DNA from 3 places in the Puerhibacterium sp. TATVAM-FAB25 genome. Region 3 is predicted to be linked to each of the others. Evidence: predicted binding sites of a transcription regulator. Region 3 holds the regulator's gene; each other region holds the start of a gene.
The links. The regulator LexA, encoded in region 3, represses DNA repair genes until DNA is damaged. The targets are predictions, from matches to a motif close to TCGAACANNTGTTCGA.
Positions count from the first base shown of each region.

Region 1: a site for LexA is predicted at 2,319-2,334, ahead of uvrA (excinuclease ABC subunit UvrA). Genes of this name have one in related genera too.
Region 2: a site for LexA is predicted at 2,800-2,815, ahead of U5M74_RS01385 (Rv2578c family radical SAM protein). Genes of this name have one in related genera too.

Region 1 is NZ_JAXUAK010000001.1:6,354-11,195, reverse strand. Features, by position in the region: gene uvrA (excinuclease ABC subunit UvrA) at 1-2,289, opposite strand, end outside; gene U5M74_RS00040 (YciI family protein) at 2,391-2,687, shown strand; gene U5M74_RS00035 (TerC family protein) at 2,810-3,808, opposite strand; gene U5M74_RS00030 (TerC family protein) at 3,805-4,827, opposite strand.
Region 2 is NZ_JAXUAK010000001.1:290,890-295,731, forward strand. Features, by position in the region: gene aspS (aspartate--tRNA ligase) at 1-1,007, opposite strand, end outside; gene U5M74_RS01380 (PPOX class F420-dependent oxidoreductase) at 1,114-1,581, shown strand; gene U5M74_RS01385 (Rv2578c family radical SAM protein) at 1,637-2,791, opposite strand; gene hisS (histidine--tRNA ligase) at 2,916-4,295, opposite strand; gene U5M74_RS01395 (MBL fold metallo-hydrolase) at 4,348-4,842, opposite strand, start outside.
Region 3 is NZ_JAXUAK010000006.1:105,146-109,987, reverse strand. Features, by position in the region: gene serA (phosphoglycerate dehydrogenase) at 1-475, shown strand, start outside; gene nrdR (transcriptional regulator NrdR) at 645-1,196, opposite strand; gene U5M74_RS08035 (LysM peptidoglycan-binding domain-containing protein) at 1,316-1,741, opposite strand; gene lexA (transcriptional repressor LexA) at 1,985-2,752, shown strand; gene U5M74_RS08025 (L-lactate dehydrogenase) at 2,808-3,797, opposite strand; gene U5M74_RS08020 (ATP-dependent DNA helicase) at 3,839-4,842, opposite strand, start outside.

The sequences.
Region 1 (4,842 bases), on a different contig from region 3:
GACGTCCGGCAGGAAGTTCATCTCGATCTTCAGGGTGCCGTCGCCGGAGCACGCCTCGCAGCGCCCGCCCTTGACGTTGAACGAGAACCGCCCGGGCCCGTAGCCGCGCACCTTGGCCTCCTCCGTCTCCGCGAAGATCTTGCGGATCCGGTCCCAGACGCCGGTGTAGGTGGCCGGGTTGGAGCGCGGGGTGCGGCCGATGGGGCCCTGGTCCACGTGCACGACCTTGTCGAGCTGGTCGAGGCCCGTGACGCGCGTGTGGCGGCCCGCCACCTGGCGCGCGCCGTTCAGCTCGTTGGCCATCACCGTGTAGAGGATCGAGTTCACGAGCGTGGACTTGCCCGAGCCGGAGACGCCGGTGACGGCGGTCAGCACGCCCAGCGGGAAGCTGACGTCGACGTTCTTGAGGTTGTGCTCGCGCGCGCCGACGACGGTGACCTCGCGGTCCGGGTCGACCGGGCGGCGCGCGGCAGGCGCCGGGATGCGCCGGCGGCCCGACAGGTACGCGCCGGTCAGCGACTCGGGCGCCTCGAGCAGGCCGGCGTAGTCGCCGGAGTGCACCACCCGGCCGCCGTGCTCGCCGGCGCCGGGGCCGATGTCGACGATCCAGTCCGCCGTGCGGATGGTGTCCTCGTCGTGCTCCACGACGATGAGCGTGTTGCCCAGGTCGCGCAGACGCGTGAGCGTGTCGATCAGGCGCCGGTTGTCGCGCTGGTGCAGGCCGATGCTCGGCTCGTCGAGCACGTACAGCACGCCGACCAGGCCCGAGCCGATCTGCGTGGCGAGCCGGATGCGCTGGGCCTCGCCGCCGGACAGCGTGGCGGCCGGGCGCTCCAGCGACAGGTAGTCCAGGCCGACGTCGAGCAGGAACCCGAGGCGGGCGTGGATCTCCTTGAGCACCTCGGCGGCGATCTGCCGCTCCCGCTCCCCCAGCTCGAGCGTCTTGAGGAAGGCGGCGGCGTCCTCGATGGACATGCGGCACACGTCCCAGATCGACCGGCCGCCGACCTTGACGGCGAGCACCTCGGGCTTGAGGCGGGCGCCCTTGCAGACCGGGCACGGGACCTCGCGCATGAAGCCCTCGTACCGCTCCTTGGACCAGTCCGACTCCGTCTCGGCGTGCCGGCGCTCGACGAACGTCACGGCGCCCTCGAAGCCGGTGGAGTACTGCCGCTCGCGGCCCCAGCGGTTGCGGTACTTGACGTGCACCTCGTGGTTGCGGCCATGCAGGATCGCCTGCCGGGCACGCTCGGGCAGCGCCCGCCACGGCACGTCCATGGAGAAGCTCATCTCCTCCGCGAGCGCGGTGAGCACCCGCGCGAAGTACTCGCTGGAGGTCTGCGCCCACGGCGCGACGGCGCCCTCGGCGAGCGACTTCTCCGGGTCGGGCACCACGAGCTCGGGGTCCACCTCGAGACGGAACCCGATGCCGGTGCACTCCGGGCACGCGCCGTACGGGGCGTTGAACGAGAACGTGCGCGGCTCGATCTCGTCGAGCACGAGCGGGTGGTCGTTGGGGCAGGCGCGCTTCTCGGAGAACTTCCGGATGCGGTCGGGGTCGTCGGTGTCGGCGTCGACGAGCTCGATCATCATCAGCCCGCCCGCGAGCGACAGCGCCGTCTCGACGGAGTCGGTGAGCCGGCGCTGCACCCCCTCGCGCGACACGAGGCGGTCGACCACGACCTCGATGTCGTGCTTGAGCTTCTTCTCCAGCTGCGGCGGGCTGGACAGCTGCACGACCTCCCCGTCGACGCGGGCGCGGGCGAAGCCCTTGGTCTGCAGCTCCTTGAACAGGTCGGCGTACTCGCCCTTGCGGCCGCGCACCACGGGCGCCAGCACCTGGTAGCGGGTGCCCTCGGGCAGCTCCAGCAGCTTGTCGACGATCTGCTGCGGCGTCTGCGACTGCACCACCTCGCCGCACACGGGGCAGTGCTGCGTCCCGGCCCGCGAGTACAGCAGGCGCAGGTAGTCGTACACCTCGGTGATGGTGCCGACCGTCGAGCGCGGGTTGCGGTTGGTCGACTTCTGGTCGATGGAGACCGCAGGGCTCAGGCCCTCGATGAAGTCGACGTCGGGCTTGTCCATCTGCCCGAGGAACTGCCGGGCGTACGCCGAGAGCGACTCGACGTAGCGGCGCTGCCCCTCGGCGAAGATGGTGTCGAAGGCGAGCGACGACTTGCCGGAGCCCGACAGCCCGGTGAAGACGATGAGCCGGTCCCTCGGGAGGTCGAGGTCGACGTTGCGAAGGTTGTGCTCGCGGGCGCCGGAGATGACGAGACGGTTGCTCACCCCGGCATCGTAGTTCCGTCCCCTGACAGTCGCACAGACGTTCGAGGGAGTTCGCACGCCGGTGCGACGGATCTCACGCGCCGCGTGCTTGGATGTGCCCCATGGCCGTGTTCGTCGTCACCTACGTCTACGCCCCCGACAGCGCCGCGCGCCGCGACGTCGTCCGCCCCGAGCACCGCGAGTTCCTCCGCGGCCTGCACGCGGAGGGCCGCCTGCGGCTGTCGGGCCCGCTGCCCGCGACGGGCGACCAGCCCGACGGCGCGCTCATCGTCGTCGAGGCGGACGACGCGGACGGCGCGCTGGCCCTGCTGGACGCCGACCCCTTCCGCCGCGAGGGCCTCGTGGGCACCCGCACGGCCCGGGAGCTGGTCCCCGTGATCGGCGGCTTCGCGGGCTGACCCCGCCCGGACCTACGAGGACCGACGCGGCCCCGTCCGTCTCCTGACGGCCGCAGGCCCGGACCCCGCGCGGGGTCCGGGCCTGCGGCGTCCGAGAGGTGGACGCGGCCGGTCGTCGACGGTCAGGCGTCGGCGCCGGCGTTGACGGCCGCGTCGCGCCGCGTCTTGGCCAGGCTCGCCACCGTGGCGATCGTGAGCGACGCCAGGATGACGACCAGCGAGAGCCAGATCGGCACCTCGGGCACGCCGTGCAGCCCCTCGCCGCCGTTGATGAACGGCAGCGTGTTCTGGTGCAGCGCCTCGAGGATGAGCTTGACGCCGATGAAGCCGAGGATGACCGCCAGCGCGATCGGCAGGTAGACCAGCCGCTCCAGCAGGCCGCCCAGCAGGAAGTAGAGCTGGCGCAGCCCCATGAGCGCGAACACGTTCGCGGTGAAGACGATGAACGGGTCCTGGGTGAGGCCGAAGATCGCCGGGATCGAGTCGAACGCGAAGAGCAGGTCCGTGGACCCGATCGCGAGGAAGACGACGATCATCGGCGTCCACAGGCGCTTGCCGTCGACGGTCGTGCGCAGCCGGCCCTCGTCGTAGTGCGCCGAGAGCGGCAGCGCGCGGCGCAGCGAGCGGATGACGGCGTTCTCCTTGAACTCCTCGTCCTCCTCGCCGCCGGTGACCAGCTTGATCGCCGTGTAGATGAGGAACGCGCCGAACAGGTAGAACACCCAGACGAACTGCTCGATGACCGCGGCGCCGACCAGGATGAAGACCGCCCGCAGCACGAGCGCGGTGATGATGCCGACCATCAGCACCTTCTGCTGGTACTGCCGGGGCACCGCGAACTTCGTCATGATGATGACGAAGACGAAGAGGTTGTCGACGCTGAGGGAGTACTCCGTCAGCCAGCCGGCGAAGAACTCGCCGGCCGGCACGGCCCCGCCGACGAGCCACACCACGACCCCGAAGACGATCGCCAGCGCCACGTAGAAGGCGACCCACAGGCCGGACTCCTTCATCGTGGGCACGTGGGGCCTGCGGCCGACGATGAGGAGGTCGGCGGCCAGCAGGACGACCACGGCGACGAGGGCTACCGCCTCGAAGACGTAGGGCAGCTCGTGGATCATTCAGCGTCCTTCATGGGGTTCGTGGGAGTGGTCATCTCCGCGGCGGCGGCCCTGCGGTCCGCGCGGTCGCGGCGCAGGGAGGCGACCGTGGTGATCGTGAGCACCACGAGGATGAACCCGAGCGAGGCCGGGGTGGAGATCTCCGGGATCGCCTCGACGTGCTCGCCGCCGTTGATGAACGACAGCTCGTTGGTGTGCAGCGCGTGGATGAGCAGCTTGACGCCGATCATGCCGAGGATCGCCGCCAGACCGTAGTTGAGGTACACGAGGCGGTCGAGCAGGCCGTCGATGAGGAAGTAGAGCTGGCGCAGGCCCAGGAGCGAGAAGGCGTTCGCGGTGAAGACCAGGTAGGTCTCCTGGGTCAGGCCGAAGATCGCCGGGATGGAGTCGACCGCGAACAGCAGGTCGGCCGACCCGATCGCGATCATGACGATGAGCATCGGGGTGACGAACCGCTTGCCGTCCACCTTGGCGGTCATCTTGTCGCCGACGTAGGAGTCCGTGGTCGGCAGCACCCGCCGGGTCAGCCGCAGGACCGCGTTCTCCTTGAACTCCTCGCCCTCGTCCTTGTGCCGCGCCTGCGCGATCGCGGTCCAGATCAGGAACGCGCCGAAGAGGTAGAACACCCACGAGAAGTTGGCGATGAGCGCCGCGCCGGCGGCGATGAAGCCCGCGCGCATCACGAGCGCGATGGTGATGCCGATCAGCAGGACCTTCTGCTGGTACTCCCGGGGCACCCGGAAGCTGGTCATGATCAGCACGAACACGAAGAGGTTGTCGACGCTGAGCGACTTCTCGGTGATGTAGCCGGCGAAGTACTCGCCGCCGTACCGGCCGCCCCACACGGCCCAGACGATCAGGCCGAAGACGACGGCGATCGCCACGTAGACGATCGACCAGCGGGTGGCCTCGCGCAGCGAGGGCGCGTGGGGCGTGCGGACGTGTCCGACGTAGTCGACCGCGAGCATCGCCAGGATGGCGACGACGGTGACTGCCCAGACCCAGACGGGCACGTTCATAGGAGGACCTCCGGT
Region 2 (4,842 bases), on a different contig from region 3:
CACTCCTGCCAGGCGTCGAACTGGCGGCGCGGCTGGTCGGCGCCGCCGGTCATGACCACGGCGCCGACGTACTCCGCCTGGAACACGCGGAACGGCGTCTCGGCGAAGTACTCGGTGAGCTCGACCAGCGGGTTGCCGAAGCGCAGGTCCGGCTTGTCCGTGCCGTACAGGCGCATCGCCTCGGCGTAGGTCATGCGCGGGATCGGCGTGGTGATCTGGTGGCCGATGAGGTCCCACAGCGCCGTGAGGACCTTCTCGGCCAGGGCGATGACGTCGTCCTGGTCCACGAAGCTCATCTCGACGTCGAGCTGGGTGAACTCCGGCTGGCGGTCGGCGCGGAAGTCCTCGTCGCGGTAGCAGCGGGCGATCTGGTAGTAGCGCTCCATGCCGCCGACCATGAGCAGCTGCTTGAACAGCTGCGGCGACTGCGGCAGGGCGTACCAGGAGCCCGGCGACAGGCGGGCCGGCACCAGGAAGTCGCGGGCGCCCTCGGGCGTCGAGCGGGTCAGCGTGGGCGTCTCGATCTCGACGAACTCGTGCTCGTCCAGCACGCGCCGGGCCGCCTGGTTGGCCTTGGCGCGCAGGCGCAGCGCGTGGGCCTGCTGCGGGCGGCGCATGTCGAGGTAGCGGTGCTTGAGGCGCGCCTCCTCGCCGATGGTCTCGGTGTCCGCGAGCGCGGTGGAGACCTGGAACGGCAGCGGCGCGGACTCGTTGAGCACCACGACGCCCTTGGCGATGATCTCGATCTCGCCGGTGGCGAGGTTCGGGTTCGCGTTGCCCTCCGGGCGGCGGGCGACCTCGCCGGTGACCTGCAGGACGAACTCGGCGCGCAGCGGGTGCGCCACCGACTCGTCGCGGATGACGACCTGGGCGATGCCCGAGGCGTCGCGCAGGTCGATGAAGGCCACTCCCCCGTGATCGCGACGGCGGTCGACCCAGCCCGTGAGGGTGACGGTCTGACCGATGTGCTCGGCCCGCAGCGAGCCGGCCGTGTGGGTGCGCAGCACGGAGAGGTCCTTCCTAGGGATTCAGGATGACGTGGGGGGCGGCACGGGACCCGTGCGCCTGTGCGAGTCTATCCGTCGCACCGCCGTCCCCGACGAAGGGTTTCCCATGGCCCGCAGGATCGCCACGAACACGAAGGTCGACCGTGAGGGGCTGCTCGCCGTGCTCCGCGAGCGCCGCAAGGGCGTGCTGGCCACGACCCGCGCCGACGGGCGCCCGCAGCTGAGCCCCGTGACGTTCGCCGTCGACGGCGAGGGGCGCGTGGTGATCTCCACCTACCCCGAGCGCGCGAAGGTGGTGAACCTGCGCCGGCGGCCCGAGGCGTCCCTGATGGCGCTCGGTGACGACTTCGACGACGCGTGGGTGCAGGTGGACGGCGCGGCCGAGGTGATTGACTCCCCCGCGTCCGTCGAGCCGCTGGTGGACTACTACCGCGCCGCCGCCGGCGAGCACCCCGACTGGGACGAGTACCGCGCCGCGATGGTCACGCAGGGCAAGTCGATCGTGCGGATCACGATCGAGCGCTGGGGGCCGGTCGCCACGGGCGGGTTCCCCGCCCGGCTCGCCGACGGCTGAGGCGCCCCCAGCACGGGACCGAGCCGGGACGGGAGCCGGGACCGCAACCGGGGGCTCAGAACAGCGTCTGGTCGGGGCCGGCGCCGGCTACCGTCAGGCCGGCGCCGTCGACCGGCATCCCGGCCAGCGCGCCGGCCGGCCAGGAGCGCGTCCCGGCGGCCGGCTCGTCGGCCGGCTCCACGATCGACCCCGCCGGGTAGTCGCCGTCGTCGTGCGGACGGCCGGTGGCCCCTGAGCCGCTGCGGTGCCCGGACGAGCCGAACCCGCGCTCGTCGAGCAACGGCCGCACGCGCTCCCACAGCCACTCCTGGTAGGCCTTGATCGAGTACGTGCCGCGGCCGAAGACCCGGCCGTACCCGGCCACCAGGTGCGGGTGGTCGCGCTCGAGCCACTGCAGGTACCACTCGCGCGTGCCGGGCTTGAGGTGCAGCGGGATCACCGTGACGCCGGTGGCCCCGGCGTCGGCGATGGCGTCCAGCAGCCGGCGCAGGTGGTCGCGCGAGTCCGTGAGCCACGGCAGCACCGGGGCGACCATGACGCCGCACGGCAGCCCCGCCGCGCGCACCGCGCGGATCAGGTCCAGGCGGGCGCGCGGCGTCGGCGTGCCGGGCTCGACCTGCTGCTGCAGCTCCTCGTCGGCGAAGGCCAGGGAGACGCCGAGCCCCACCTTCACCGTCTCGGCCGCCTGCGCGATGAGCGGCAGGTCACGGCGCATCAGCGTGCCCTTGGTGAGGATGGAGAACGGCGTGCCGGAGTCCGCGAGCGCCCCGATGATGCCCGGCATGAGCCGGTAGCGGCCCTCGGCCCGCTGGTAGGGGTCGGTGTTGGTGCCCAGCGCCACGGGCTCGCGCCGCCACGACTTCTTGGCGAGCTCCGCGCGCAGCACCTCGGCGACGTTGACCTTCACGACCACCTGGCTGTCGAAGTCCCTGCCCGCGTCGAGGTCGAGGTACTGGTGGGTGGGCCGGGCGAAGCAGTAGGCACAGGCATGGCTGCAGCCGCGGTACGGGTTGACCGTCCAGCGGAAGGGCATGCGGGACGCCGCCGGCACCTGCGACAGCGCGCTCTTGGCCGCCACCTCGTGGAAGGTGATGCCCGCGAACTCCGGCGTGCGCACGGTGCGCATGAGGCCGATGCGCGACAGCGCGGGGCGCTCCAGCCCCGGCAGCGCGCCGTCGTCGGCCGTGATCGCCTGACCGTCCCACCGCATGCCGCCATTCGAACACGCGTTCGACGCCCGGGTCAACGCATCGGCAGGCCCCACGCCGTTGTGGGTACAGAACACGCCGTGCGGTATCGCGATCGCACGGCGTGTTGTGTACCCACAACGAGGGTCAGGCGTCGGCGGGGACCACCCGGGGCCAGCGGTCCTCGGCCGGCGGCTCCCAGGTCGCCGCGTCAGCAGGCGTCTGCTCGCCGGAGCGGATGTCCTTGACCTGGTCGGGCCCGCGCACGCCGTCCTCGCCCACCGTGCCGGGGAACCACACGAACGGGATGCCGCGGCGGTCGGCGTACCTGATCTGCTTGCCGAACTTCGCGGCGCTCGGCGCCACCTCGACGGGGATGCCGCGGCCGCGCAGCGCCGCGGCGACGGCGTCGGACGCCGCGCGCTGCTCCTCGTCGACGACGGCCACGACCACGGCGCTGGGCACGCCGCGCGTGGCCTGCACCAGCTCGGCCGACAGCAGGCGCGAGACGACGCGCGAGACGCCGATCGACAGGCCCACGCCCGGGTAGGTGTTCTTGCCGTCGGAGGCGAGGGTGTCGTACCGGCCGCCGGAGCAGATCGAGCCGAGCTGCTCATGGCCGACCAGCACCGTCTCGTAGACCGAGCCGGTGTAGTAGTCGAGACCGCGGGCGATCTTGAGGTCGGCGACCACGACGCCCGGCGCCCGCTCGGCGGCCGCCGCCACCAGCGCGCGCAGCTCGGCGAGGCCGGTCTCGAGCAGCTCGGTGACGGCGCCGTGCGCCGTGGCGAGCTCGCGCACGCGGTCGACCACGGAGACGTCCTCGCCGGCGATGGCGGCGAGCTCGAGGCAGGCCTTGGCCTGCTCGGGGGTGGCGCCCTGCTCGGCCCGGAGCAGCTCGGCGACGGCGTCGGGACCGATCTTGTCGAGCTTGTCGACCTGGCGCAGCACGCCCTCGACGTCCTCGAGGCCGACGCCGCGGTAGAAGCCCTCGGCGACCTTGCGGTTGTTGACCAGGACGCGCACCGGCGGCAGGCCGATCTCGCGCAGCGCGCCGAGCGCCTCGGCCATCACCAGCGGCAGCTCGACCTCGAAGTGGTAGGGCAGCTCGCCGGCACCGACGACGTCGATGTCCGCCTGCACGAACTCGCGGAACCGGCCGTCCTGGGGCCGCTCGCCGCGCCAGACCTTCTGGACCTGGTAGCGCTTGAACGGGAACGCGAGCTTCCCGGCGTTCTCCAGCACGTAGCGGGCGAACGGGACGGTCAGGTCGAAGTGCAGGCCGAGCTGCTTGTCGCCGCCCTCGTCGGCCTCCGGGTCCGCCTGCAGGCGGCGCAGCACGTAGACCTCCTTGGAGGTCTCGCCCTTGCGCAGCAGCTGCTCGAGCGGCTCGACCGCGCGCGTCTCGATCCCGGCGAACCCGTGCAGCTCGAACGTGCGGCGCAGCGTGTCGAGGACGTGCTGCTCCACGACGCGACCGTCGGGGAGCCATTCGGGGAAGCCGGAGAGCGGGGCGATGCGAGCCATGCCCCCATCTTCCCAGACCGCGAGCGCCGGACGGGCTCGTCGGGCCCGGCCGTCAGCCGAGGAACGGGTTGGTGGCCAGCTCCTGGCCCACCGTCGTCGTCGGCCCGTGCCCGGGCACGACGGCGAGGCCGGGGTCGAGCCGGGCGACCACGTCGCGCAGGGTGGCGCGCATCGTCGCCGGGTCGCCGCCCGGCAGGTCGGTGCGGCCGACCGAGCCGGCGAACAGCACGTCGCCCGCGAGGACGGCGTCGTCGGTGAGGTAGAGGGTGGCGCCCTCGGTGTGCCCGGGCGCGTGCTGCACCCGCAGCCGCACGGCGCCGGCCTCGAGGGTCCCGGCGCCGTCGTCGCCGGCGGCGCCGAACGGCACGACGTCGGCGGGCGCGCGGTAGTCCTCGGGCGCGAAGCCCAGTGCCGCGACGGCCTGGCGCAGCGCGCCGCTCACCCCGCCGGTGCCGAGGCCCAGGGTGCCGAAGGGGTCGGCGAGGCGGTAGGCGTCGGCCTCGTGGATGCGCAGGGGCACGCCGTACCGGTCGCACAGCGCGGCGGC
Region 3 (4,842 bases):
CCCCAGCGAGCCCAAGAAGCGCGGCGACAGCTTCGACTCCGAGCTGCGCGGCCTGCCGAACGTCATCCTCACGCCGCACGTCGGCGGCTCCACCGAGGAGGCGCAGGAGGCCATCGGCGAGTTCGTCGCCGGCAAGCTGCGCGACTACCTGCAGACCGGCTCCACCATGCTCAGCGTGAACCTGCCGAACCTGCAGCTCGGCCGCACCGGCGTGGGGCGCATCGCGCACCTGCACCGCAACGTCCCCGGCGTCCTCGCCGCCGTCAACCAGGTGTTCGCCGAGCACGGCGCCAACATCGAGGGCCAGATGCTCGCCACGCGGGGCGAGATCGGCTACGTGGTCACCGACATCGCCGACGTCACCGAGCGCGGCGCGTCCGTCAAGCTCCAGGCGATGGAGAGCACGATCCGCCTGCGCGTCCTCGACGAGCTGCCGCGCGACGAGTACGGCCCGGGACCCGCCGCGGGCCTCTGACGCCCCCGGCGGCCGCCCCACCGGGGCGTCCCGCCGCACCGTCCGCGGAGCACGCCCGCAGCACGGAGCCCGGCCGGGTGCACCCGGCCGGGCTCTGGTGCCTCGGGGGGAGGCGTCGCGCGTGGTCGCCCCGTCCCGGGGAGCAGCGGGCCGTCGCGGCCCGGCCGCCTCAGCCGCGGGCGTCGGCGTGGAGCTCGCCGGCGGCGTCGCCCGCCCCGCCCTGGGTGCCCGCGGCGCCCGCGTCCGGGCCGCCGTCCTGGGCCCGCTCGCGCTCGGCGCGCTCGGCGCGCAGGGACGTGATGGCGCTCTCGAAGTCCTCCAGCGACTCGAACGCCTGGTAGACGCTCGCGAACCGCAGGTACGCGACCTCGTCGAGCTCGCGCAGCGGCCCGAGGATCGCGAGGCCGATCTCGTAGGCGTCGATCTCCGCGCTGCCCGCCTGGCGGAGCGTCTCCTCGACCTTCTGGGCCAGCAGCGCGAGGTCGTCCTCGCTCACCGGCCGGCCCTGGCACGCCTTGCGGACGCCGGAGACGATCTTGTCCCGGCTGAACGGCTCCGTGGCGCCGGAGCGCTTGACGACCGACAGGCTGGCGCTCTCGATGGTGGTGAAGCGCCGCCCACAGCTGGGGCACTGGCGGCGGCGGCGGATCGACGCGCCGTCGTCGGCCGTGCGCGAGTCGACCACGCGCGAGTCGGGGTGGCGGCAGAACGGGCAGTGCATCCCGGCAGACTACCGGAGCGCCGCCCGCGGAACCGGGAGGTTCCGGCCGCCCGAGCGGGCCGGCCGCGCACGGTCACCCGTGCTCGGCCGCAGGACAGGACGGCCTCGGCCCGCGGGCGTCAGGCGACGGGCACCAGGATGGTCTGCCCGACCTGCAGCGCGGCGCTGCCCAGCTCGTTGAGCTCGCGCAGGTCCGCCACGACGTCGCGCACGTCCTCGCGCGGCCCGGCGATCTCCTGCGCGAAGTCCCACAGGGTCTCCCCCGGCGCCACGGTGTGCACGCGGACCTCGACGGGCTCGCCCGGGCTGCTCGCCATCGCCTGCGCCCCGAGGCTCACCAGCGGGGCGCAGACCAGCGCCGCGAGGAACGCGGTGACGACGCGCCCGCGCCCCGTGAGGCGCAGCCCGCCCAGGCCGAGCAGACCGTGCGGGGCCGAGGACGACCGCGCGACGGCGGGCGCGGGACGGGCGGCGGGAGCGGCGAGCGTGGCGGCCACGGTGACCTCCGGGTGTCGTGGTGAGCGGACAAGGAAAGTGCTGGTCATCGAGTTGCGCTCGAACGGGCGTTCGTTCGAACAGCCGTTCGTTCGAACGCCTGTAGCATCGCACGAGCCACCGACATTGTCGAGACTCGCGTCGAACACGTGTTTGATCCGGCGCCCGCGCTGCCCTAGAGTGGGCGTACGACCAGCACGAACGGTCGGGTCAGCACGAGCGCGTCGCCGGGGCCGGAGGCTCCGCCGGCGACGGCGCGGCCACGCGGGCCGGCCACGACGACGGGAGAGGTCATGACGGGTCGCACGACCGGCACGGGCGGCGACGCCGCCTCCGCCATCGCGACGGTGAGCGAGCTGCCGGCAGCGGGCACGGCCGACCGCCTCACGCCGCGCCAGCGCCGCGTCCTCGAGACGATCCGCACGTCGGTCGAGACGCGCGGCTACCCCCCGACCATGCGCGAGATCGGCGAGGCCGTCGGCCTGGCCAGCCCGTCGTCGGTCAAGCACCAGCTCACGTCGCTCGAGCGCAAGGGCTACCTGCGGCGCGACCCGAACCGGCCCCGTGCCATCGAGGTCGTCGACCCGCTCGACCAGCCGCAGGACGGCGGCGAGGCGGGCACGGGCACCGCGGCGCCCACGCCGCTGGTGGCCCAGCTGCCGGGCGCCGACGACGAGCTCGTCGCCGCGCCGTCGTACGTCCCGGTCGTCGGCCGGATCGCCGCCGGCGGCCCGATCCTCGCCGAGCAGCTCGTCGAGGACGTCTTCCCGCTCCCCCGCCAGCTCGTGGGCGACGGCGAGCTGTTCCTGCTCAAGGTCCAGGGCGACTCGATGGTCGACGCGGCGATCTGCGACGGGGACTGGGTGGTCGTGCGCCGCCAGCCCGTCGCGGAGAACGGCGAGGTCGTCGCGGCGATGCTCGACGGCGAGGCCACGGTCAAGACCTTCAAGCGCGAGCGCGGGCACCTGTGGCTGCTGCCGCAGAACCCGGCCTACGCCCCGATCCCCGGTGACGAGGCGCAGGTGCTGGGCCGCGTCGTGGCGGTGCTCCGCAGCCTCTGACGGCGCGGCGGGCGGTGGCCGGCGGCAGAGGCCCGGCCGGGAGCCGGACCGCGGGTCAGAGGCCGAGCCGCCGCTGCACCGCCCGCATGCTGTCGGCGGACGCCCGCAGGCCGGCGACCTCGGCGTCCGACAGCGGCACGTCGAGCACCTGGGCGACGCCGCGCCGGCCGACCACCGCGGGCAGGGAGAGGCACACGTCCTCGATGCCGTGGTACCCGTCGAGCCGCGAGGAGACCGTCAGCACGCGCTGCTCGTCCTTGAGGACGGCCTCGATGATCCGCGTGGCGGCCAGCCCGACGGCGTAGTTCGTCGCCCCCTTGCCGGCGATGATCCGGTAGGCCGACTGCACGACGTCCTCGGCGATCCGGTCCCGGGCCGCGGCGTCGAGCGGCGCGCGCCCCGGCAGCGGCTGCCAGTCGAGCAGCGGCACGCCGCCGACCGTGGCGGAGCTCCACAGGGCGATCTCCGAGTCGCCGTGCTCACCCGCGACGTACGCGTGCACGTTGCCCACCGCCACGCCGCAGTGCGCCGCCAGCGCCGCGCGCAGCCGCGAGGAGTCCAGCACGGTGCCGGAGCCGAACACGCGCCCGGCGGGCAGGTCCAGGATCCGCTGGGCGGCGTAGGTGACGACGTCGACGGGGTTGGTGACCATGATGTAGACCGCGTCCGGCGCCACGTCGACCAGCCCGGGCAGGATGCCGCGGACGAGGCCGACCGTGGCCTCCGCCAGGTCGGTGCGGGTCTGCCCCGGTTTCTGCCGGGCCCCGGCGGTCACGACCACCACGTCGGCGCCCCGGCACACCTCGACGTCGTCGGAGCCGTCGATCTGCGCGGGCGGGATGAACATCGCCCCGTGCCGCAGGTCGAGCACCTCGGCCTCGACCTTCTGCCGGTTGACGTCGAGCAGGGCCACGGAGCGCGCGGTGCCGCGCATGAGCGCCGCGTACGCGAGGGTGGAGCCCACCGCGCCGGCGCCCACGACGGCGAGCTTGGTAGCGCTGCGGCCGGGGACGGTGCCGGGCGCGATGTCGTCGGGCAGGGTCACGGTGTCCTCCTCGGAGCGGGTCCGGCGTCGCCGCCCCCAGGCTAGGTGTCGAGCCTGCTCAGCGCAGCGCGGACCACCGCCGGGTCGGAGGTCGGCCAGAAGCTCGGCATGGAGCGCGCGAGGAAGGTCCCGTACCGTGCGGTGGCCAGGCGCGGGTCGAGCACCGCCACCACGCCCCGGTCCTCGGCGCTGCGCACGAGGCGCCCGGCGCCCTGCGCCAGCAGCAGCGCGGCGTGCGTCGCGGCCACCTGCATGAACCCGTTGCCGCCCGCCTGCTCCACGGCGCGCGCCCGCGCGGAGCGCACCGGGTCGTCGGGCCGCGGGAACGGGATGCGGTCGATCAGCACGAGCTGGCAGCTGGGGCCCGGCACGTCCACGCCCTGCCACAGGGAGAGCGTGCCGAACAGGCACGTGCGCGGGTCCTCCGCGAACCGCCGCACGAGGCTGGGCAGCTGGTCGTCGCCCTGCACGAGCACGGGCACGTCGAGGCGCTCGCGCATCGCCTCCGCGGCGGCGACGGCGGCGCGCCGGGACGAGAAGAGGCCCAGCGTGCGCCCGCCGGCCGCCTCGATCAGCCCGGCGATCTCGTCGAGCTGCGCGTCGGTCGTGGGCTCGCGCCCCGGGGCCGGCAGGTGGCGCGCGACGTACAGGATGCCCTGGCGCGCGTAGTCGAACGGGCTGCCGACGTCGACCCCGGCCCAGTCACCCTTCGCGTCGTCGCCCGTCGCGCGCCCGAGGCCGAGGGACCCGGCGACGGCGTCGAACCGGCCGCCCAGGGCGAGCGTGGCGGAGGTGAAGACGCCGGTCGCCTCGCCGAGCAGGGCGGTGCGGATGAGGCCCGCGACGCCGAGGGGCGCGGCGTGCAGCCGCGAGACGCCGTCGCCCCACGGCGAGCTCTCGTCGGGCCGCGAGCACCACAGCACGTCGGCGCTGGTGTCCTCGGCGGCCATGCGCTCGGCCACCTCGAACAGCTGCAGCACCGCCGACTGGGCCATCTTGTGCCCGGGGTCGGGCTGGGCCTGGGCCTGCGCGCCGCCCTCCGGCT